DNA from 3 places in the Streptomyces sp. NPDC001070 genome. Region 2 is predicted to be linked to each of the others. Evidence: riboswitches for the same ligand, from Rfam matches in the RefSeq annotation. Region 2 holds a riboswitch; each other region holds the start of a gene.
What was found. Region 2 has a riboswitch for cyclic di-AMP ahead of ACWDAS_RS09545 (NlpC/P60 family protein). Riboswitches for the same ligand answer to the same signal wherever they lie in the genome.
Positions count from the first base shown of each region.

Region 1: linked by a shared signal. The riboswitch ahead of ACWDAS_RS21465 (M23 family metallopeptidase) and the one ahead of ACWDAS_RS09545 (NlpC/P60 family protein) in region 2 are both predicted to bind cyclic di-AMP.
Region 3: linked by a shared signal. The riboswitch ahead of ACWDAS_RS04730 (M23 family metallopeptidase) and the one ahead of ACWDAS_RS09545 (NlpC/P60 family protein) in region 2 are both predicted to bind cyclic di-AMP.

Region 1 covers NZ_JBSFLB010000017.1:25,524-32,612, forward strand. Annotated here, with positions in the region: gene ACWDAS_RS21450 (bifunctional acetate--CoA ligase family protein/GNAT family N-acetyltransferase) at 1-1,217, opposite strand, end outside; gene ACWDAS_RS21455 (HPr family phosphocarrier protein) at 1,339-1,620, shown strand; gene ACWDAS_RS21460 (GntR family transcriptional regulator) at 1,834-2,526, opposite strand; gene ACWDAS_RS21465 (M23 family metallopeptidase) at 2,746-3,507, opposite strand; cyclic di-AMP (ydaO/yuaA leader) riboswitch at 3,523-3,679, opposite strand; gene ACWDAS_RS21470 (hypothetical protein) at 3,892-4,041, shown strand; gene ACWDAS_RS21475 (M16 family metallopeptidase) at 4,146-5,516, opposite strand; gene ACWDAS_RS21480 (M16 family metallopeptidase) at 5,534-6,886, opposite strand.
Region 2 covers NZ_JBSFLB010000006.1:77,729-84,817, reverse strand. Annotated here, with positions in the region: gene ACWDAS_RS09560 (esterase/lipase family protein) at 1-92, shown strand, start outside; gene ACWDAS_RS09555 (M23 family metallopeptidase) at 234-1,595, shown strand; gene pcrA (DNA helicase PcrA) at 1,696-4,131, opposite strand; cyclic di-AMP (ydaO/yuaA leader) riboswitch at 4,393-4,553, shown strand; gene ACWDAS_RS09545 (NlpC/P60 family protein) at 4,562-5,710, shown strand; gene ACWDAS_RS09540 (hypothetical protein) at 5,727-6,080, opposite strand; gene ACWDAS_RS09535 (NlpC/P60 family protein) at 6,422-7,089, shown strand, end outside.
Region 3 covers NZ_JBSFLB010000003.1:82,456-89,544, forward strand. Annotated here, with positions in the region: gene ACWDAS_RS04710 (hypothetical protein) at 3-158, opposite strand; gene ACWDAS_RS04715 (effector-associated constant component EACC1) at 347-715, shown strand; gene ACWDAS_RS04720 (caspase family protein) at 791-3,268, shown strand; gene ACWDAS_RS04725 (extracellular solute-binding protein) at 3,373-4,827, shown strand; cyclic di-AMP (ydaO/yuaA leader) riboswitch at 5,045-5,184, shown strand; gene ACWDAS_RS04730 (M23 family metallopeptidase) at 5,196-6,449, shown strand; gene ACWDAS_RS04735 (hypothetical protein) at 6,548-6,829, opposite strand; gene ACWDAS_RS04740 (DUF6227 family protein) at 6,910-7,089, opposite strand, start outside.

The DNA.
Region 1 (7,089 bases), on a different contig from region 2:
TCGTACCAGAACTGCAGGATGTCGTTGCCGGAGACGTCCGCCCGGTTGCCCGCGGAGACGAAGGACGACAGCCCGGCGCCGCGCCGGCGCAGCCCGGAGAGCAGGGCGATGCCGATCGCGCCGGACTGGGTGAACAGGCCGAGCCGTCCGGCGTCCGGGGTCTCCGGCGACAGGGAGGCGTTGAGCCGTACGTCGTCGGCGGAGTTGAGGATGCCGAAGGCGTTGGGGCCGATGACGCGCATGCCGTACGAGCGGGCCTGTCGCACCAGCGCGCGCTGCCTGCGGCGGCCGTCGGCGCCGGACTCGGCATAGCCGGAGGAGATCACCAGCAGCCCGAGGACGCCGTGCCGGCCGCAGTCGGCGACGGCCTCGGCGACGTTGTCGGCGGGGACGGCGATGACGGCCAGGTCGATCGTGTCGGGGATCTCGGCGACGGAGCGGTGGGCGGGCACGCCCTCGGGGTCGAGGGTGCGCAGTTCCTCGGGGAACGAACGGTTCACGGCGTGGACGCGACCGGTGTAGCCGCCCGCGATGATGTGCCGGAGCAGGCCGCGGCCGACGCTCCCGGGGCGGCGGCCGGCGCCGATCACGGCGATCGAGGACGGGGCGAGCAGCCGCTGGACCGAGCGGGCCTCGGCGCGCTGCTCGCGGGCGCGCATGACGGCGAGGGACTGCTCGGTGGGCTCCAGGTCGCATTCGAGCCGGACGACGCCGTCGGTGAAACTGCGCTGCTGGGTGTAGCCCGCGTCGGTGAAGACCTTGATCATCTTGCGGTTGGCCGGGAGCACCTCGGCGATGAAGCGGCGGATGCCGCGCTCGCGGGCCACCGCCGCGATGTGCTCCATGAGCGCGGAGGCCACGCCGCGGCCCTGGTGCGCGTCCTGGACCAGGAAGGCGACCTCGGCCTCGCCGTCGTCGGTGCGGTCGTAGCGCACGGTCGCGATGAACTCGCCGCCGACGAGGGCCGCCAGGCCCACGCGGTCGCGGTAGTCGTGGTGGGTGAAGCGGTGCACGTCCCGGTCGGAGAGCCGGGGGTAGGGCGCGAAGAAGCGGTAGTACTTGGACTCGTCGGAGACCTGCTCGTAGAAGCTGACCAGCCGTCCCGCGTCGTCCGGCGCGATGGGCCGGACGTGGGCGATGCCGCCGTCGCGCAGGACCACGTCCGCCTCCCAGTGGACCGGGTAGTCGCGCTCTGCGGCGGGCGGCGGCGTTGTCATGGCCCAAGCGTACGGGTATCGGGGCACTGTGGGATGAGTGCGACGATGTGGTGGACGGGCCGCTCCTCGCGGCATGGCAGACTGGTCTAGACCTCCCTGGAACGATCCGAAGGGCAACACCATGGCTGAGCGCCGCGTCACCATCGGCTGGGCCGAGGGCCTCCACGCACGTCCCGCTTCGATCTTCGTCCGCGCCGCCACCGCCGTGGGCGTCCCCGTCACCATCGCCAAGTCGGACGGCGCCCCGGTCAACGCCGCCTCGATGCTCGCCGTGCTGAGCCTGGGCGCGGCCGGCGGCGAGGAGGTCGTCCTCGCCTCCGACGCCGAGGGCTCGGACGCCGCGCTCGACAGCCTGGCCAAGCTGGTCTCCGAGGGACTGGACGAGCTCCCCGAGACCGTCTGAAACCGCGGGAAACCGCGGTACGACGAAAGAGGCGGACCCGCGAAATCCGGCCGGATTTCGCGGGCCCGCCTCTTCGTCATTGCGGAGCCAATTCCGCGCAGCGCGCAGCGGAATCAGGCACGGGAAATAGGCCCGTGCACAATTCCTACAGTTGTATACGGCACTTCTGTTAATCGTGGCCGCTCGGCGTGTGTACGGCGTGTTTCCAATTCCTCACCGCGCCGCCGCGCCGCGTCCCGCGCGCTCCGGCCGGCGCAGCCGGTGCGCCGCGGTCGCCCGCTCGACGTGGGCCGCCATCAGCCTGCGGGCCCGCTCCGCGTCGCCGCGGGCCACCGCGTCCACGATCGCCCCGTGCTCCTCCCAGGACTCCACGGCGCGGCCCGGGGTGTCCACCGCGTACACCCAGGCGATCTTGTGCCGCAGCTGGGTCAGCAGGGCCACCAGGGTCGGGCTGCCCGAGGCCTGGGCCAGCGTCTCGTGGAACCAGCCGTCCAGCGCAGGCAGGTCCGACAACTGCCCCTGCAGGGAGCGCTCCTGGCCGAGCCGGACGAGGCCGCGCAGCACCTTCACATGCGCCTCGGTGCGCCGCTGCGCGGCCCGCGCGGCCCCCAGGGGCTCCAGCAGGCCGCGGATGTCCAGCAGGTCGGCGGCCTCCTGCTCGGTCGGCTCGGCGACGGACGCCCCGGCGTGCCTGCGGGTCTGCACGAAGCCCTCTGACTCCAGGGTGCGCAGCGCCTCGCGCACCGGGACCCGGGACACCCCGTAGCGCTTGGCCAGTTGCTCCTCGGTCAGCCGGCTGCCCGGCGCGAAGAACCCGCTGATGATGTCGTCACGGATCGCCGTGCACACCGCCTGGGCCGAAATTCGGCGCGCAGCGCCCCCGGTCCCGTTCACATCCGACCCCACATCGCCGGTTCCTTTCGGTGCGCGCCGACCGCCGTCGTTTAATCCCCGCGTAACGGAGGAGTCGGCGTTTCTGCGGCGACTCTATTCCAGCACGGCGCCGATTCCGACGGCAGCCCCGAATTCATGGAGCATTTTTGGACAGTCGGCGGCCGGGAAGCACCGGGTACGCCGAAGGCCCCGGCGGGGGACCGGGGCCTTCGTGTGGGGGGAGGGGATGGCTCAGATGTGGACGCCCTTGGAGCGCAGGTACGCCAGCGGGTCCACGTCGGCGCCGTACGTCGGGGCCGTACGGGCCTCGAAGTGCAGATGCGGACCGGTCACGTTGCCGGTGGCGCCCGACAGGCCGATCTGCTGGCCCGCGGAGACCTTCTGGCCGACCGACACGCTCAGGGAGGACAGGTGCCCGTACTGGGTGTACATGCCGTCCGCGTGGCGGATCACCACGTTGTTGCCGTAGGAGCCGCCCCAGCCCGCCTCGACGACGGTGCCGGCCCCGGCGGCGTGCACGGGGGTGCCGATGGATGCGTGGAAGTCCACGCCGGTGTGGTAACCGGAGGACCACAGACTGCTGGTCGCGTGGTACGGGGTGCCGATGGAGCCGGCGACCGGCAGCATCCACCCGCCGAGCGCGCCGCGGGCCTGCGCGCCGCCCCGCGACGCGTGCGAGGCGCTCTCGCGGGCGGCCTTGGCCTTGGCCGCCTTCGCGGCGGCTTCCCTGGCGGCCCGCTCACGGGCGACGCGCTTGGCGTGCGCGACGTGGGCGTCATGGCGCTTCTGCGCGACGTCGGCGGCCCGGTGCTGGGCCGTCGCCTGGTCGGCGATGTGCGCGGCCAGGTCGCCGGCGACCGCGGCGCAGCGGGCGAAGGCGGAACCGTCGGTCTTGGTGTCGGCGGCAGCGGCGGGCCCGACGAACGCGCCGGTGGTCATGGCGGTCAGCGCGGCGGCGCCGGCCAGGGTGGAGCGTATGGAGAACGACGCCATGGGCAGGCGGAGATCCTTTCCTTCCTTCTCGCCTACCGGGTTAGCTGACGGGTTCGGAGCAGGAAGGTCTCCTACGGGCGGCGGCAGGCCGCCCGATTCACCCCAGGGACATCTCGGATGGGTCCCCGGCTCCCCAGGCTCGCGCCTGACGGGGACTCGGCGATCGTTGCTCCGGTGCCGCGGGAGGCGGCTGCTTCCGCCGGGCAACCCGAGGACGCTAACCGGGTGTTGCGCCCGGGACCAAAAAAATCCGGCAATATGTGCCGGATGCCACACCGGCCCCCAACCGGCCGCAACGGTCCGTAATCCCGCGACACCACAGCTCCCGGGCTTCTCGCACCGCTCTGGTTCGCACCGCTGTCCTGGGACCCGGTCGTCATGGGCATGGACGGGCCCCCTTCGGAGGTCTGGTCCGCCCATATCCGGACCTATTACGACATGGAGATCCTGGACGAGGAGCAGGTGGCGCAGCTCCGCGCCGCGTTCCTGGAACGCGCCGCCGAACTGGCCGCTCCCGACGGTCGCATTCCATGAGGTATGAGGATCGATAGGGCCGCCGCGCGGCTGGACCGCTGAGGCCGTGCGTGCCGCGGCCCCGGGTGCCGCTGGGGCTCCCGGGGTCGCGTCGAAGGTGCCGCTCAGACGCCCGTGACGACCTCGACCGGGCCGATGCCCAGCTCACGGACGGGACCGGCGATGGCGGAGGCGTCGCCGACGAGGACGACGACGAGCCGGTCCAGGGGGAAGGCGCTGACGGCCGCGGCCGTCGCCTCGACCGTGCCGGTCGCGGCGAGCCGCTCGTAGAGCCGGGCCTGGAAGTCGTCCGGCAGATACTGCTCGACCTGGTCGGCGAAGGTGCCGGCGACCGCCGAGGCGGTCTCGTACCGCAGCGGGGCTACGCCCACCAGGTTCTGCACGGCGGCGTCGCGCTCCTCGTCGGTGAGCCCCTCCGCCGCCAGGGTGCGCAGCACCTGCCAGGTGTCGGCCAGCGCGGGAGCGGTGACGTCGGTCGCCACGGACCCGCTGATGCCCAGCAGGGAGACCCCGGTGCCCTCGGGTGTGGCGAGCAGCACCTGGCCGAAGGCCCGCACGCCGTACGTGTAGCCCTTCTCCTCGCGCAGGACGCGGTCCAGGCGCGAGGTCAGCGTGCCGCCGAGGCAGTACGTGCCCAGCACCTGGGCCGCCCAGACGGGGTCGTGGCGGTCGGCGCCGGCGCGGCCGATGAGCACCTGGGTCTGGACGGAGCCGGGCCGGTCGACGATCACGACGCGGCCGGTGTCGTCCGCGGTGATCGCGGGCAGCGGGCGGCGCTCGGCGGGCTTGCCGCTCCACTCCCCCAGCGTGTTGGCCAGGAGGTCGTCCAGCGCGATCCCGGTGAGGTCGCCGACCACGACGACGGTCGAGGTGGACGGCCGTACGTGCGTGTCGTAGAAGGCGCGGACGGCGGCGGCGTCGATGCGCGAGACCGTCTCCTCGGTGCCCTGGCGCGGCCGGGAGCAGCGCAGGTCGGCGGCGAAGAGCTCCTTGGACAGCGCCATGGCGGCGCGGCGCGCGGGGTTGGCCAGCTCGTGCGGGATCTCGTCGAGGCGGTTGCCCACCAGCCGCTCGACCTCGCTCTCCGGGAACGCCGGCGCGCGCAGCGCGTCGGCGAGCAGGCCGAGGGCCTTGTCGAGACGGGAGGCGGGGACCTCCAGGGAGACCCGGACGCCGGGGTGGTCGGCGTGGGCGTCGAGGGTGGCCCCGCAGCGCTCCAGCTCGGCGGCGAACTCCTCGGCCGTGTGCTTGTCCGTGCCCTCCGACAGGGCCCGGGCCATCATCGTGGCGACGCCGTCCAGACCCTCGGGCTCGGCGTCGAGCGGCGCGGAGAGCAGCACCTCGACGGCGACGACCTTCTGGCCGGGGCGGTGGCTGCGCAGCACGGTCAGCCCGTTGGGCAGCGTGGAGCGCTCGGGGGCCGGGAAGTCCCAGGGCTTGGGCTGCCCCGGCTTGGGCTGCGGGTGGAACGTCATGGTGCTGTGGACGTCGGTCACTGGTCCGCGCCCTCCTCGTCCTCGTCGGAGTCCTCGCCGGAGGCTGCCGGGGAGCCCGTGGGCTCGTAGACCAGCACGGCGCGGTTGTCGGGCCGCAGGGTGGCGGCGGCGATGTCGCGCACCTCGTCGGCGGTGATCTCCAGGATCCGCTTCACGGCGGTCAGCGCCAGCTGCGGGTTGCCGAACAGTACGGCGTACCGGCACAGTTCGTCGGCGCGGCCGCCGACCGTGGCGAGCCGGTCCAGCCACTCGCGTTCGAGCTGGGCCTGCGCCCGCTCCATCTCCTCCGGGGTCGGGCCCTCCTCGGCGAAGCGGGCCAGCTCCTCGTCGACGGCTGCCTCGATGGCGGGCACCTCGACGCCGCTGGAGGCCTTCACGTCGAGCCAGCCCAGCGAGGGCGCCCCGGACAGCCGCAGCAGGCCGAAGCCGGCGGCGACGGCGCTGCGGTCACGGCGCACGAGCCGGTTGTGCAGCCGGGAGGACTCCCCGCCGCCCAGGACCGTCAGGGCGAGGTCGGCGGCGTCGGCCGAGCGGGTGCCGTCGTGGGGCAGCCGGTAGGCGGCCATGAGCGCCCTGGACGGGACGTCCTCCTCGACGACCTCGCGCAGTTGCCCGCCCATCACTCCGGGGAGTGAACCGTCGCGAGGCGCCGGCTTGCCCTCGTGGGCGGGGATGGTGCCGAAGTACTTCTCGACCCAGGCGAGCGTCTGCTCGGGATCGATGTCGCCGACGACCGCGAGTACGGCGTTGTTCGGCGCGTAGTAGGTACGGAAGAAGGCGCGCGCGTCATCCAGGGAGGCGGCGTCCAGGTCCTCCATGGAGCCGATGGGCGTGTGGTGGTACGGGTGGCCGTCCGGGTACGCCAACGCGGTCAGCCGCTCGAAGGCGGTGCCGTACGGGACGTTGTCGTACCGCTGGCGGCGCTCGTTCTTGACCACGTCGCGCTGGTTGTCCAGGCTCTGCAGGTCCAGCGCGGACAGCAGGCTGCCCATGCGGTCCGCCTCGAGCCACAGGGCCAGCTCCAACTGGTGGGCCGGCATGGTCTCGAAGTAGTTGGTCCGCTCGAAGCTGGTGGTCCCGTTGAGCGAGCCGCCGGCGGACTGGACCAGCTCGAAGTGGCCGTTGCCCTTGACGTTCGCCGATCCCTGGAACATCAAGTGCTCGAAGAGGTGGGCGAGTCCGGTACGGCCCTTCACCTCGTGTCGGGAACCGACGTCGTACCAGAGGCAGACCGCGGCGACCGGGGTGAGGTGGTCCTCGGAGAGCACCACGCGCAGGCCGTTGGCCAGGCGGTGCTCGGTCGCGGTGAGGCCGCCGGATTCTGCCTCCGGCGTGGCCGTGTGACCCATGGGCAAGCTGTCCTTCCGGTCGCGTACTCGTTAGTTTTGTGCTGAGACCTGCCACTCTAGGCAGCGGACAAACGGCCCGCGAAGTTCCCGTCACCGCCACGAATGAGGCGGGGGGTGTCCGGGCTGTCGGTGGGGCGGTCCACAATGGTCCGCGTCAGTCCCGTGTTCTTACCCGATGAGGTCCAGCCGAAGGAGCAGCGCCC
Region 2 (7,089 bases):
TGACCATGCCGGTCCACGCGGCGATCGCCGCCGGAGTCCGGCAGGCGCTGCTGGGCGAGGAGCTGGCGTCGGGGGCCGTGGACGCGGCTTGACGGCCTTGCACCCATAACCATCGAAAGGCCATCGAACACAACGCATCGGGGATGCCTGAATCCTGCCGAAGATTGTGGCCGTCGGCCGCAGGGGGATACAGTCGCCGCTAATTCTCCTGCTGCCGAGGCGAAAGAGAAGCGGTGAACGACCGTCATCCGGCGGGGTACGCCCCCGAGTACAGCGCCTACGGGTACGAGGGCTATTCCGACGCCTCGTACGCGCCCGTGGGTGCTGCCCATGCGGATGACGACCCCCTCTTCGGCGCCTGCCAGGGCTACCCCGCCTACGACACGGGGTCCTACACCACCGGCTCGTACGACACGACCGCGACCGCGTACTGGCCCTCGACGCCGGCCGCCCCCGCCTACGGCGACTACACGGGCACGACCACCGGCACCTGGCATCCGGACCCCGCGCAGGCCCAGCCCGCGGCGGCCTACGACTACGCGCAGTACGAGCACACGGCCGTCCACGGCTACGAGGAGCCCGAGGCCGCGCACGGCCACGTGCCCGCGCCCCGCACCTACGAGCAGCCGGAGCAGTACGACACCGGAGCCCACGCCCCCGAGGCCTACCGGCCGCAGGCGTACGAGCCCGACGGGTACGACTCCGAGCCCTACGAGGCCGAGTCTTACGAGAGCGAGCCCTACGGGGCCGACGCGTACGACGTCGCCCCGGACCCCGACGCCGCCGACGACGACGCGGAACCGGAGCTGGACCCCGAGTACGAGGGTGACACCGCAGTGGCCGCCGTGCCGCGCTCGCGCGGCGCCGGCGGCAGCCGCCGGCGCCGCCCGGCACGGCGTTCGGCGCTGCTCACCGTCGCCGTCCCCTCCGTGGCGGTCATGGGCGTCGCGGCCTGCGCCGCCGCCGTCACCGTGAACACCGAGGACGCAGACAGCAGCCGCACCCAGGCCGACGGCGCTCCCGAGGCGGCCAACGCCCCGACCACGAAACTCGACCAGCAGCTCGCCGGAGTCAACCGGGACGTCGACGACTTCGCCGACCGCGCCAGCCGCACCCAGGAGCGCATCGACCTCAAGGAGCGCCAGGCGCTCGAGCGGGCGAGGAAGGCGGCGGAGGCGGCCCGCAAGGAGGAACTGCGCCCCAAGTTCCTGCTCCCGGTGAAGCAGCACGGCCTCAGCGCCTACTTCGGCCAGGCGGGCGTGAACTGGATGTCGGTCCACACCGGCATCGACTTCCCGGTGGACTACGGCACCCCGGTGATGGCCGCGACCGACGGCGTCGTGCGCACCCAGTGGAACAGCGCCTACGGCAACATGGCCATAGTGACCGCCCCGGACGGTACCGAGACCTGGTACTGCCACCTGAGCAGCACCAAGATCCGCTCGGGCTCGGTCAAGGCCGGCGAGGTCATCGCCTATTCCGGCAATTCCGGCAACTCCACCGGACCGCACCTGCACTTCGAGGTGCGCCCCGCCGGCGGCGCGGCCATCGACCCGCTGCCGTGGCTGCTGAAGCACGGTCTCGACCCGCGCTGAGCCGCACGCACCGAGCCGCACCCGCCGGGAGGCAGCCGACCCGAGGGCCGAGGCGCGAAACCCCGGACCCCGGGTCCCGGGCCCCCGTGACCGCGAGGCCCTACAGCTTCTCCACCGGCGCGTAGCGCAGCAGCAGCACCTTGGGCCGCTCGTCGCCGAAGTCGATGGTGGCCTTGGCCTTGTCCCCGCTGCCGTCGACCGAGACGACCGTGCCCAGCCCGAACGTGTCGTGGGTGACCCGGTCCCCCACCGCCAGGGCGATGACCGGCCGGTCCTGCGTACGCCGTGTGGCGAAGCCGGAGGGCCCGCTCTTCGACGAGGACCGCGACAGCATCGAGGCCGCCGCCGACACCGAGGCGGACGGTGCCGGGGAGGAACCCGTGCGCCTCCACTCGATGAGCGGCTCCGGGATCTCCTCCAGGAACCGGGAGGCCGGGTTGTACGAGGGCTGGCCCCACGCACTGCGCATGGTCGACCGCGTCACGTACAGCCGCTGCCGCGCCCGCGTGATGCCGACGTAGGCGAGCCGGCGCTCCTCCTCCAGCTCCTTGGTCTGGCCGAGCGCGCGCATGTGCGGGAAGACCCCGTCCTCCATGCCGGTCAGGAAGACCACCGGGAACTCCAGGCCCTTGGCGGTGTGCAGGGTCATCAGCGTTATGACGCCGCCGCCCTCGTCGTCGTCCGGGATCTGGTCGGAGTCGGCGACCAGCGCGACCCGCTCCAGGAACTCGGCGAGCGTGCCGGGCTCCTCCTCGGTGCGCTCCTGCTCGAACTCCAGGGCCACCGCCGCGAGTTCCTGGAGGTTCTCGATGCGGGTCTCGTCCTGCGGGTCGGTGGAGGCCTGGAGCTCGGCCAGGTAGCCCGTGCGCTCCAGCACCGCCTCCAGGACGGTGGCGGGACCGGCGCCGGACTCCACGATCGTGCGCAGCTCCTCCAGCAGCTCGTTGAAGCGCTTGACGGCGTTGACCGAGCGCGCGGCCATGCCGAAGGCCTCGTCGACCCGGCGCAGCGCGGCCGCGAAGGAGATCCGCTCGCGCGAGGAGAGGGCGTCGATCATGGCCTCGGCGCGCTCGCCGATACCGCGCTTGGGCACGTTCAGGATGCGGCGCAGCGGGACGGTGTCCTCGGGGTTGGCGAGCACGCGCAGGTAGGCCAGGACGTCCCGGACCTCCTTGCGCTCGTAGAAGCGGACTCCGCCGACGACCTTGTACGGCAGTCCGACGCGGATGAAGACCTCTTCGAAGACACGGGACTGCGCGTTGGTGCGGTAGAAGACCGCGACCTCGCCGGGACGTGCGTCGCCGGCGTCGGTGAGCCGGTCGATCTCGTCGGCGATGAACTGCGCCTCGTCGTGCTCCTGGTCGGCGACGTAGCCGGTGATGACCGGGCCCTGCCCGGCCTCCGTCCACAGGTTCTTCGGGCGGCGCGAGGCGTTGCGCTCGATGACGGCGTTGGCGGCGGTCAGGATGTTCTGGGTGGAGCGGTAGTTCTGCTCCAGCAGGATCGTGCGGGCCTGCGGGTAGTCCTCCTCGAACTGGAGGATGTTGCGGATGGTGGCACCGCGGAAGGCGTAGATGCTCTGGTCGGCGTCGCCGACCACGCACAGCTCGGCGGGCCCCTCGCCGCCATCCTCCGCGTCACCGGTCCCGACCAGCTCGCGCACCAGGGTGTACTGGGCGTGGTTGGTGTCCTGGTACTCGTCCACCAGGACGTGCCGGAAGCGGCGCCGGTAGTGCTCGGCGACGTCCGGGAAGGCCTGCAGGAGGTTGACCGTGGTCATGATGATGTCGTCGAAGTCGAGCGCGTTGGCCTCGCGCAGCCGCGACTGGTACATCGCGTAGGCCTCGGCGAGCTTCTTCTCGAAGGGGTTCTCGGCCTGGCCGGCGAAGGTCTCCTCGTCGATGAGCTCGTTCTTGAGGTTGGAGACCTTGGCGCTGAAGGACTTCGGCGGGAACTGCTTCGGGTCCAGGTCGAGGTCGCGGCAGACCAGGGCCATCAGGCGCTTGGAGTCGGCCGCGTCGTAGATGGAGAAGCTGGAGGTGAAGCCGAGCCTCTTGGACTCGCGGCGCAGGATGCGGACGCACGCGCTGTGGAAGGTGGAGACCCACATCACGTTGGCGCGCGGGCCGACCAGCTGCTCGACGCGCTCCTTCATCTCCCCGGCGGCCTTGTTGGTGAAGGTGATCGCCAGGATCTGGCCGGGGTGCACCTTGCGGGCACCCAGCAGGTACGCGATGCGGTGGGTGAGCACCCGGGTCTTGCCCGAGCCGGCACCGGCGACGATGAGCAGCGGGGAGCCGGTGTGCTCGACGGCGGCGCGCTGCTGCTCGTTGAGCCCCTCCAGCAGCGCGGCCGGGTCGACGGCCGGGCGGTGGGCACCGTCCCGGTAGTACGCGTCCCGGTCGACGGGCACGTCGAAGCGCCCCTCGAAGAGGTCGTCGGGGACCGTCTCGGGCTCGTCCTCGGGAGGCGGCGGGGGCTGCTCCTCCCTCGGTTCGAGGCCGGCCAGGAAGCTGTCGTCAAAGAGGCTGCTCATCGCCTCCCGAGTCTAGGCCGTGGGACGGACAGCGTTGCCCCGCTTGCCCGAGCCCGCCCCGGGCGGGCCGCCGGACCGGTCGGGGCCGCGGCCCCGCGTACGGTCACTCGGGGCCGCGGCACCGTCACGCGGAGCCCCGGATCGTGAAGGTCACGAAATGATTGCGGACAATTCGAACACCAGGGTTCCCACAGACCCCCGCAGTTGACTACCGTGCCGCATCAGGCGGTCCGCTCCACGCGGCGGCGACCGTGCCGTCACGGGCCGCCTCCGCTGAGTCCGGCGACCGCCGGAGCCGGGGACCCAATGACCTTGGGGTGAATCGGCCCGTACGAGCGCAGCACGCGCCCGCGCGGACCGTAGGGCGGCCTTCCGAAGCCCGAACCCGACAGCTAACCCGGTAGGCGGTCCACGGAAGGAGCCGCCTGACTTGGCGACCCACCGCAAGCCGCGCCCGCGCGCGCTGACCGTTCCCGGCCCCCGCGCCGCCGTGGGACTCACGACCGCCGCGCTGGCCACCGTCACCCTCTTCGGCGAGAGCGCGAGCGCGGCGCCCGCCTCCCCGGACAAGCCCTCCATCAGCGAGGTCAAGGCCCGGGTCGACAGGCTCTACCACCAGGCCGAGGCCGCCACCGAGCGGTACAACGGCGCCAAGGAGCAGACCGAGACGCAGCGTGCGCGCGCCGACGCGCTGCTCGACCAGGTGGCCCGCAAGACCGAGACGCTCAACGACGCCCGCCGCACGATAGGCGAGTACGCCGCGGCGCAGTACCGCGGCGGCGGTCTGGACGGGACGACCAGCTTCCTGCTCTCATCCGACCCGCAGCAGTTCCTGGACCAGGCGCATCTGATGAACCGCCTGTCCGACCGCCAGGAACAGGCGATGGAGACCTTCCGTACCCAGCAGGCCGAGACGACGCGGAAGCGCGCGGAGGCCGTCGAGAGCCTGCAGAAGCTGACCGAGGCGCAGCAGCGGCTGAGCGCGGAGAAGACCGCGGTCAAGCAGAAGCTGGCTGCGGCGCAGAAGCTGCTGAACAGCCTCACCGCCCAGGAGAAGGCGCGGCTGGCGGCGCTGGAGAAGAAGCGCCAGGAGGAGGCCGCCGCCAAGGCCGCGGCGATCGCCGCCAAGGAGAAGGCCGCGCAGGAGGCGGCGGCGAACGACACCGCCTCGTCGGGGTCCTCCACGGGCTCCTCGTCCGGTTCGACGTCCACGGCGTCCGGGACCTACGCAGCCAAGGCGGCGAAGGCGATCGAATTCGCCCGCGCCCAGCTGGGCAAGCCGTACGTGTACGGCGCCACCGGCCCGAACTCCTACGACTGCTCGGGCCTGACCCAGGCCGCCTGGGGGGCCGCGGGAGTCTCCATCCCCCGCACCACCTACGACCAGGTCGACTTCGGCAGCCGTGTCACGGCGGACCAACTGCAACCCGGAGACCTGGTCTTCTTCTACTCGGACGTCACCCACGTCGGCCTCTACATCGGCGGCGGCCAGATGATCCACGCCCCGCACACGGGCACCGTCGTCAAGATCGCCCCGATCACCGAGATGCCGATCTACGGCTACGCCCGGATGGCCTGAGAGCCCCGGGAAGGGCTCAGGTCCACAGCACCGCGATGAAGATGTTGGCGGTGGTCAGCGCACCCACGGTGCCGAAGGCCGCCGCCGACACCTTCTCCTCGTCGCGCTTGACGTAGACCAGGCCGAGGATCACCACCAGGATCGCGAGCTTCACACCGATCTTGATGTTGTTCACCGGCTGGTCGTCGGCCTGGTTGAGGCCGACCAGCACCGCGCCCGTGACCAGCATGGTCAGCGCGCCGTGCAGCATGCCCGGCACGAAGCGGGCCTCGCCGCGCCCCATGGCCTTCATCTGGGTGAGGAAGCCGCCCAGCAGTGCGGCGATGCCGATGATGTGCAGGCCGACGAAGAGGTTGATGAGTACGTCCATGGCTCAGGACCCTAACCGCGCTCTTACCAGCGCTCGGCACCGAGGGTGCCCTGTTCCGGCACATCGGTCAGGGGCGGACTGCAAGTGACCAGGTCACCCGTCGAACAGCGGTCATCCGCGGGCAGGCCGCGGCCGAATCGGACCAGTCCCGCACAGTCCGGCACTCCCCCGCGACGTCCAGGTTTAGCGTCCTGACCCAGGTGGCCGACCCCACTGCCGCAAGGACCCCGTCCCCGGCACGGCCACCCCCGCCGAAGGTCCGGCGGTGGACGGCTCCCCGTCCGCCCGCCGCCGGACCACCGGGGGGCGTACGGACGGCACCCCGGAAGGAGTGACGGCGCGTGGCGTCGCACAGAAGGCCCAAGGAGCGCGGTCTCGCCGGCACGACCGCGCGCACCGCCGCCGGTCTCGCCCTCGCCGGCGCGGCCTCCGTGACGATGTTCGGGGAGACCGGGCACGCCGAGCCCCGGCTGACCACCGAGGAGGCCAGGGCCCGGGTGGACCGCCTGTACGAGGAGGCCGAGCAGGCCACCGAGCAGTACAACGGCGCGAAGGAGAAGGCGGACACGGCCACCGAGCGGATCGAGCAGCTCCAGGACGAACTCGCCCGCAGGACCGAGCGCCTCAACCGCACCCGCGACGGCCTCGGCTCCATCGCCACCGCCCAGTACCGCAGCGGCGGCATCGACCCCGCCGTCCAGCTCGCCCTCGCCTCCTCCCCCGGCGACTACCTGGAGCGGGCCGGGATGCTGGACCGGATGAGCAGCCGGCAGACCGCCGCGCTGCGCGTCCTGTCCGCCCAGCAGCGCGAGATCGAGCAGGTGCGCGCCGAGACCCGCGCCGAGCTCGACGAACTGCGCGGCACCCGCGCCGAACTCGCCCGCCACAAGCGCACCGTGGAGCAGCGCCTCGCCTCGGCCCGGCAGCTGCTGGGCCGTCTCACCGCCGCCCAGCGCGCCGCCGTGCTGTCCTCGGACGGCCACGGTTCCGCCGACCCCCGGGCCGGCCG
Region 3 (7,089 bases), on a different contig from region 2:
CCTCACCGCGCCGCGGCCTCGGCGGCCTCTTCGGCCACCGCGGCCCCCGCCTCGGCGCCGGCGGTCGCCTTCTCGTCCGCGGGTTGCTCCGCGAGTCCTGTGAGCTCCTCGTCCGCCTCTTCCGCGTAGCCGTTCGCCAGTGCCTTGCCCAGCCTCATTCCGGCCTCCAAGATCGGGCGAATCCCCTCGTACGTGCGGTACTCGGGCATCATGACGCATCGGCCCGCCCCGGGGTAGGGGGCCTCGGCCCGGACCGCCGCGATTTCCTGGCCTTTACACACAACTCCCGTCACATCCGCTATGCATGACGGCGCGTCAGCGTAAACTGGGAGGCGAGGGAGGCGTCATGGAGACGTATGTGACCATCGAACTCGAGGGCGGCAAGGACCCGGCCGAGGACCTGCGCAGACTCGAGGTCTGGCTGCGGGCCGACGAGGAACTGGCCCCGCTGGTCGCCCGCCGTGAGCGGCCCGCCGACGAGAGCATGGGCATCGCCTACGACCTGCTGCTCGTCATCCTCCAGGAGACCCTGCAGACCACCGCGCTCACCCTGCTCCGCGCCCTGCGCAACCATCTGCGCAACCAGCCCGGCGACTCGCTCACCGTCACCGTCCGCTCCGGGGACGTGGAGTGCGTCCTCACCGGCCGGGACACCCTGACCCGCGGCGAACTGGAGGCCATGGCGGCCCGCATCCGCCAGACGCTGGAGAACTAGCTCCGGAGAACCGGATCCGGAGGAGGAGACCGGGAAGAGACCGGGAAGAAGAGACCCTGGGGAGGTCCGGCGGGCATGCCGTACGAACCGTTCGCGTCCCGGTCGCGGGCGGTCCTGATCGGCGTCTCCAAGTACGAGCACGCCCGCGACTTCTCCAACATCCCCTCCGCCAACGCCAATCTGGGGCGGCTGCGGGCCGTGCTCGTCTCGGGATCGCTCGGCCGGTTCATCCCGCGCACCGTGGAGACCCTCGCCGAGCCGCGCACCCGCGACCGCGCGCTGCGGCTGATCGCCACCGCCGCCGCCCAGGCCCAGGACCTGCTGCTGTGCTACTTCACCGGGCACGGCTACGTCGACCTGGGGACCGGGGAGCCCGAGCTCTACCTGATGACCCGGGAGTCCACCAAGGACGGGGCCCGCCTGGACGGCATCCCGTACCGGGACCTGCTGAAGCTCCTCGCGTCCTCGCGCGCCGAGCGGGTCGTCCTCGTCCTGGACTGCTGCTACTCCGGCAACGCGGGCCTCGTGCCGCTGCCCGAGCGGCCGTTCTCCCTGATCACGTCGTCGGCCGTCGGCTCGCGCATCCACAAGGGGGACGGCATCGACCCGACGCCCTTCACCGGGGCCCTCGTCCGGGTGCTGGCCGAGGGCACCGACCCGTACGACCCGGTCACCGTGCAGGGCCTGGGGGTCCGGCTGCGCGAACTGGCCGACGAGTACGCCGCCACGCTCGACGAGCGGGTGGACTACGACCCCTGGTTCCCGACCGAGCGCTCCAGCAACAGCGCCGGCGACACCGTCCTGTCGCAGGCCCGGCTCACCCCGCGCCCCGCTCGCGGGACGCGCCCGCTGGCGCCGCTGCGCCGCCTCGCCCAGTACGCGGGCTTCGCCTGGACGTGGATGGCGGGACCGCACCAGCCGTACTGGCACCGCGCCGTCGGCATCGGTACCGCCCTGGCCCTGCTCGCGGGCGGCGTCACCGGCTGGGCGTGGGCGCACCGCCCCGCGCCGCTGTGCCCCGCCCCGCTCGAACTGCGCGTGCTGACCTCGCCGGAGACCCGCGCCGCGCTCACCGCCGTGCTCGACGAATTCCAGGACAGCGACGCCGCCGGGACCACCGCTTCCCTCGGCGGCCGGCCCGAGGGGTGCGGCCAGATCAACACCACCGTCTACGCCGCCCCGGCCGACCGTACGATCGCCGCCTTCCGCGCCTCCGCCGCCTGGGCGGAACCGGAACGGGCCTGCGGGAGCGGCGGAGGCTGCGCGATGCCGCTGCGCGACGTCGGGCCGCACCCGGACGTGTGGATACCGGCGGCGGGCACCGCGTACACCCGGGTACTGGCGGAGACCGAGCGCCCGGAGAGCGTCGTCGCCCTCGGCGGCCGGATCACCCTCGCGCACTCGCCGGCCGTCGTCGCCGCCACCACCTCGCTGGAGGGCGTCGGGCGCACCGGCAGCACCGCGCAGCAACTGGTGGACGCCGCCCACGCGCAGGGCGTGGTCGTCCGCAGCGCGGAACCGCACTCCTCGGACGCCGCCCTGGACCAGCTGCTGCACCTGGCTCCCGGCACCCGTGTGACCACCGACGCCGTCCCCCCGGCCGACGACCGGGCCCTGGCCTGTTCGGCCCGCACCTGGCTGGTGGACCGGCACGGCACCCAACAGGCCCTGCTGACCGCCGAGTCCACCCTGGCCGCTCTCGTCACCCCGGCCCTTGAGACCCGTCCCCCGTGTCTGGGCAACCAGTCCGACCCCTACACCGTCTACTACCCCCGCGACGTCCCGCCGCTCGACCTCACCCTCGTCCCGGTGACCTGGGAGACCGGCCGTGCCGACCGCGTGGACCGCGCCGATGCCGTGCACCGGCTCGCCACCTGGCTCGGCTCGGCGCCGGGGCAGCGGGCGCTGGCCGCGCAGGGCTTCCGTACGGACGTCACCGGCACGAGCGGTGCCGGCGACACGCCGCTGGACAGCGCGGTCTTCGTCGCCGACCCCCCGACCGGTGGCGAACCGCCCTCGCGGCAGGCCATCGAGGCCGCGCTGCGCGACCACGGCGACACCGGCGGTACCCGGCGGGACGTCCTCTTCGCCGTCGACGTCTCCAGCTCCGCCTTCTCCGGGGCCAATGTCTCCGTCGTCCGCTCCGTCCTGGCCCGCGCCGCCGGCTACCGGTACGGCATCGCGGCGGTGCCCGGCCGCACGGTCCTCCCGCTCGGCGCGCACGGCGCGGCCGCGCGGGACGCCGCGATCCGCTCGCTGGCGCCGGTCGAGCGCGACGCCCCCGTCGCCGCCGCCCTGCGCCAGTGGTCCCGTACCCTCGCGGACTCCCCCGGCGCCCTGCTCGTCCTCATCACCGACGACGAGGACAGCGCCCGCGTGGCACCGCCCGACCCTGACGTCCCCGTACTGGTGGTGTCCCTGGAGAGCTTCGGCTGCTCGCTGCGCTTCAACAAGGCGGTCACGGAGGGCGGCGGCGCCTGCCTGGCGGCGGCGCAGGACCTGCCGGACCGGGTCGCGGAGACGATCACCCGGCTCACCTCGGGAGGGTCATGAGAGCCGGGGGCCTTCCGGGTACGGGGGGGTGGAACGGACGGGCGCGCGCCGCCCGCCGGGACGGCGGCGAACCCGGATCGCGCGCCCGGGCCGCCCGGGCCGGCGTGACGACTCTGGCCGCCTCGACCGGCCGGACCGCTCTGACGGCCGTGGCCGGCTCGACCGCCGTGACCGAACGCCGCGCGCGCCGTGCGCGCCCTCCGTACCGGGTCCGCCGTGCGTACCGGGTCCTGGGGCTCCTGCTCCTGCCGGCCGCCGCCGCGGCCTGCAGCGGTTCCCCCGCCGTCCCGGCCCCGCCCCCCGACCGTTCCCGTCCGATCGTCGTCGCGAGCGACGCCGATCTCACCGCGGGCGGGCAACCCGGCGTCCGCCGCGCCCTGATCGACGAGTGGAACCGGCGCAATCCCTCCCGGCCCGCCCGCCTCGTCGAGCTCCCCTCCGCCTCCGACGAGCAGCGCAGCGAGCTGATCGGCGCCTTCCAGTCCGGTACCGCCGCGTACGACGTGGTCAACCTCGACATCAGCTGGATCCCCGAGTTCGCCGACAGCGGGCTGCTCCGTCCCCTCGACCCCGCTCTCGTCGACGGCGACTTCCTCCGCCAGGCCGCGGACGCGGGCCGCTGGAAGGGCCGCACGTACGCGGTGCCCTTCAACACCGACGTCGGTCTGCTGTACTACCGCACCGACGACCTCGCCAAGGCCGGCCGCCGCCCGGCCGACCTGCGCGAGTACGCCAAGGTCGGGGATCTGCTCGCCGACGTACGCCCCCTCGGCCACGCCGCCTACACCACCCAGCTGCGCGCGTACGAGGGCCTCACGGTGAACACCCTGGAGACCTTCTGGACCGCGGGCGTCGACCTCGTCGACGGCGACGGCCGCTACGTCGGCACCGAGGACGGGCTGCGCGAGGGCCTGGACGAGCTCGGCCGGCTCGGCGCCGCGAACAACCTCAATCCGGAGTCCCTGGAGGCCGACGAGTCCGTCACCCTCGCCCAGTTCACGGAGGGCCAGAGCGTGCTGATGCGCAACTGGCCGTACGCCTACAACCGGCTCGACGCCACCCTCGCCCCCGGCGTCCGCTTCGGCGTGGCCCGGCTCCCCGGGGTCGCCGCCCTCGGCGGGCAGAGCCTGGGCGTCGCGGCGACCAGCGACCGCCCGGACGACGCCGCGGACCTGATCCGCTTCCTGACCGGCCGCACTGCCCAACATGCCCTGCTCGGGGCGGGTTTCGCCCCCGCGCGGCGGTCAGCATACGGCGCCGGGGATGTCAACTGTGACGATCCTCACGACCCCCGCGCCTGGTTCTTCGACCGCCCCGAGGGGCGCGGCTCGGAACCGTCACCCTCGCCGTCGGCCGCGACCCCCGGTTACACGACGCTGCTGTGGTGCGCGCTGCAGGCCGCCAGGGCCCGTCCGGCGACCGCTCACTACGTCACGTTCACCCGGGTCCTGCAGCGTGAAGTGCACGGGATGCTCACGGCGCACCGCAGCGCCGACGCCACGGCGGAGCGCCTCGACAGCCGATTGGGCCGTGCGTTGGGTGGCCGAGGTCCGGGGTGACCATCACTCGCCGTGAGCGCGGCGCTCCCTTCCGCATAACGACTGATGCACACTCACATTTCCCGTAGGTCACGGCAGTCGCGGCTCAATGTCCGCTTCTGTCCTGTCCATCCACATAGATTCCCGTCATGAACTCGCTTGAGTGGCTTGGAATTGGCGGGCGCCTCTATTAACGTTCGATAACGCAGCGCGGTCGTCCCGCCGCCGACAGGGCGGCGCCGTGCGCTTGCCGAATCCCGTCCGCGGGAACCGGGGAACCACTTCCTGGGGTGAATCGGGGGCCTTCCACGGTCCTCGTAGGAGACCTTCCTGCTCCGAACCCGTCAGCTAACCCGGTAGGCGAGAAGGAAGGAAAGGAGTGCGCCCGCGTGGCGTCGAACGAGCCTGCCCTGATACCCGGACAGCAACAGGGGTCCGTCTCCGCGTACCCCGATTGGGACACCGGCGAGTGGAACATCGCCGCCGGCTGGAACCCCCCGGCTGCCGAGCAGGCACCGCCGACGAAGAACGCGATCGACGGCTGGGACACCGGCGAGTGGAACATGGCCGCCGGCTGGTTCGACGAGGCGGCCTCCCAGGCCACCACCGCCGAGCCGGAGACCGCCGCCGAGCACGAGGCGTACGAGAGCGGGCCGGAGGCCTACGACACCGTCGCCACCGCCCACCCGCGCCACGAGGACGAGTCCGACGAGCCCGAGGGCGGCCCGCGGTTCGGCGGCGCACCCTACGAGGGCCCGCAGGCGGAGCCGTGGAACCCCACCGAGGAGTCCACCGGCCCCCGTCGCGCCCGGCACCGCGTCGCCAAGCAGCGCTCCATGGGCCGGGGTTCCGCGGTCTTCGGAGTCGCGGCCGTGGCCGTGCTGGGCGTCGGAGGGGTCGCCACCGCCGAGGGCAAGAACCCGCTCCCCGTCTCCCTGCCCGAGGTGTCCCACCTGCCCGGCATCGGAGCCCTGGTCGGGGACGACAGCGCCCCCGAGGCCAAGCAGGTCGCCGAGGCCCTGCGCCCCGACGCGGGTGAGGCCCTGCGCAACCGCATCCTCGACCAGGCCCAGCAGCAGCGGAACGCCGCCGACCGGTCCGCCAGGAACGCCGCACAGCAGGAGGCGGTGGCCAAGGCCGCCAAGTCCGCGGCGGCGGAGCGGGTCCGCGCCGAGGCCGCGGCCAAGAAGAAGGCCGCGGCGGAGGCCGCGAAGAAGCTGGAGGCCGAGCGCCTGGCCGAGCTCGCCAAGAGCTTCGTCAAGCCGGTCGCCTCGTACACGCTGACCGCCGGCTTCGGCGAGTCCAGCTCGCTGTGGGCCAACACGCACACCGGCCAGGACTTCGCCGCCCCGACCGGCACCCCGGTCAAGGCCATCCACAGCGGCACCATCACCGAGGCGGGCTGGGCCGGTTCGTACGGCTACCGCATCATCCTGACCCTCGACGACGGCACCGAGCTCTGGTACTGCCACCTCTCCTCGATGATCGTCACCTCCGGCAAGGTCAGCACCGGTGACACCATCGGCCGCGTCGGCGCCACGGGCAACGTCACCGGCCCGCACCTGCACCTGGAGGTGCGCCCCGGCGGCGGCGACCCGATCGGCCCGCTGGGCTGGCTCCGCAGCAAGGGCCTCTCCGTCTGAGGCACCCCGACTGCCGGTGACGACACTGACCCCGGCGGTCCTGGTGAACCCCCGACACCAGGACCGCCGGTCCGTCGTTTCCGGCCTTCGGTGATCGTCTACGGGACGACGAAGTTGTAGAGCTCGGAGATCCTCGGCGGCCCGCTCGGCTCCGGGAACCCGGACTCCTTGGCTGCGGGCATCATGATCTCCATGAAGGCCTCCAGCGCCTGCGCGGACTGCCAGACGTTGACCAGCCGCAGACCCTCGTTGGTGATCACGGCGGCATGCGAGAGAAGCCCCGCAGGAGGATGCTCGGGCCCGAACCCCGCGCGGTGGTTCGCTTCCTCGTACTGCAGGGCCGTCACACCGGGGAACTCGACCTCCGTCAGGACCGCCATGGGAACCTCCCGCCTCCCACCGACTCGCCTACGCCCCAATTTCCTCCGGCTGCACCCCGGCCGCAATCCGGAGCGCCCGGCTACAGCGCCTCGAGCCGTACATCCGCGGAGTCGCAGGCGGCCGTCTCGTCGGCGTAGACCTCGCACACCGGCCGTCCGTCGGGGGTCATCGTGTGCTCGACCTCCCAGAGGCTGATCTCCTCGCCGGTCGCCAGCAGGAAGGCGTGCTCGTAGAGCGTCCAGCCGGCGACCCGGCCGGT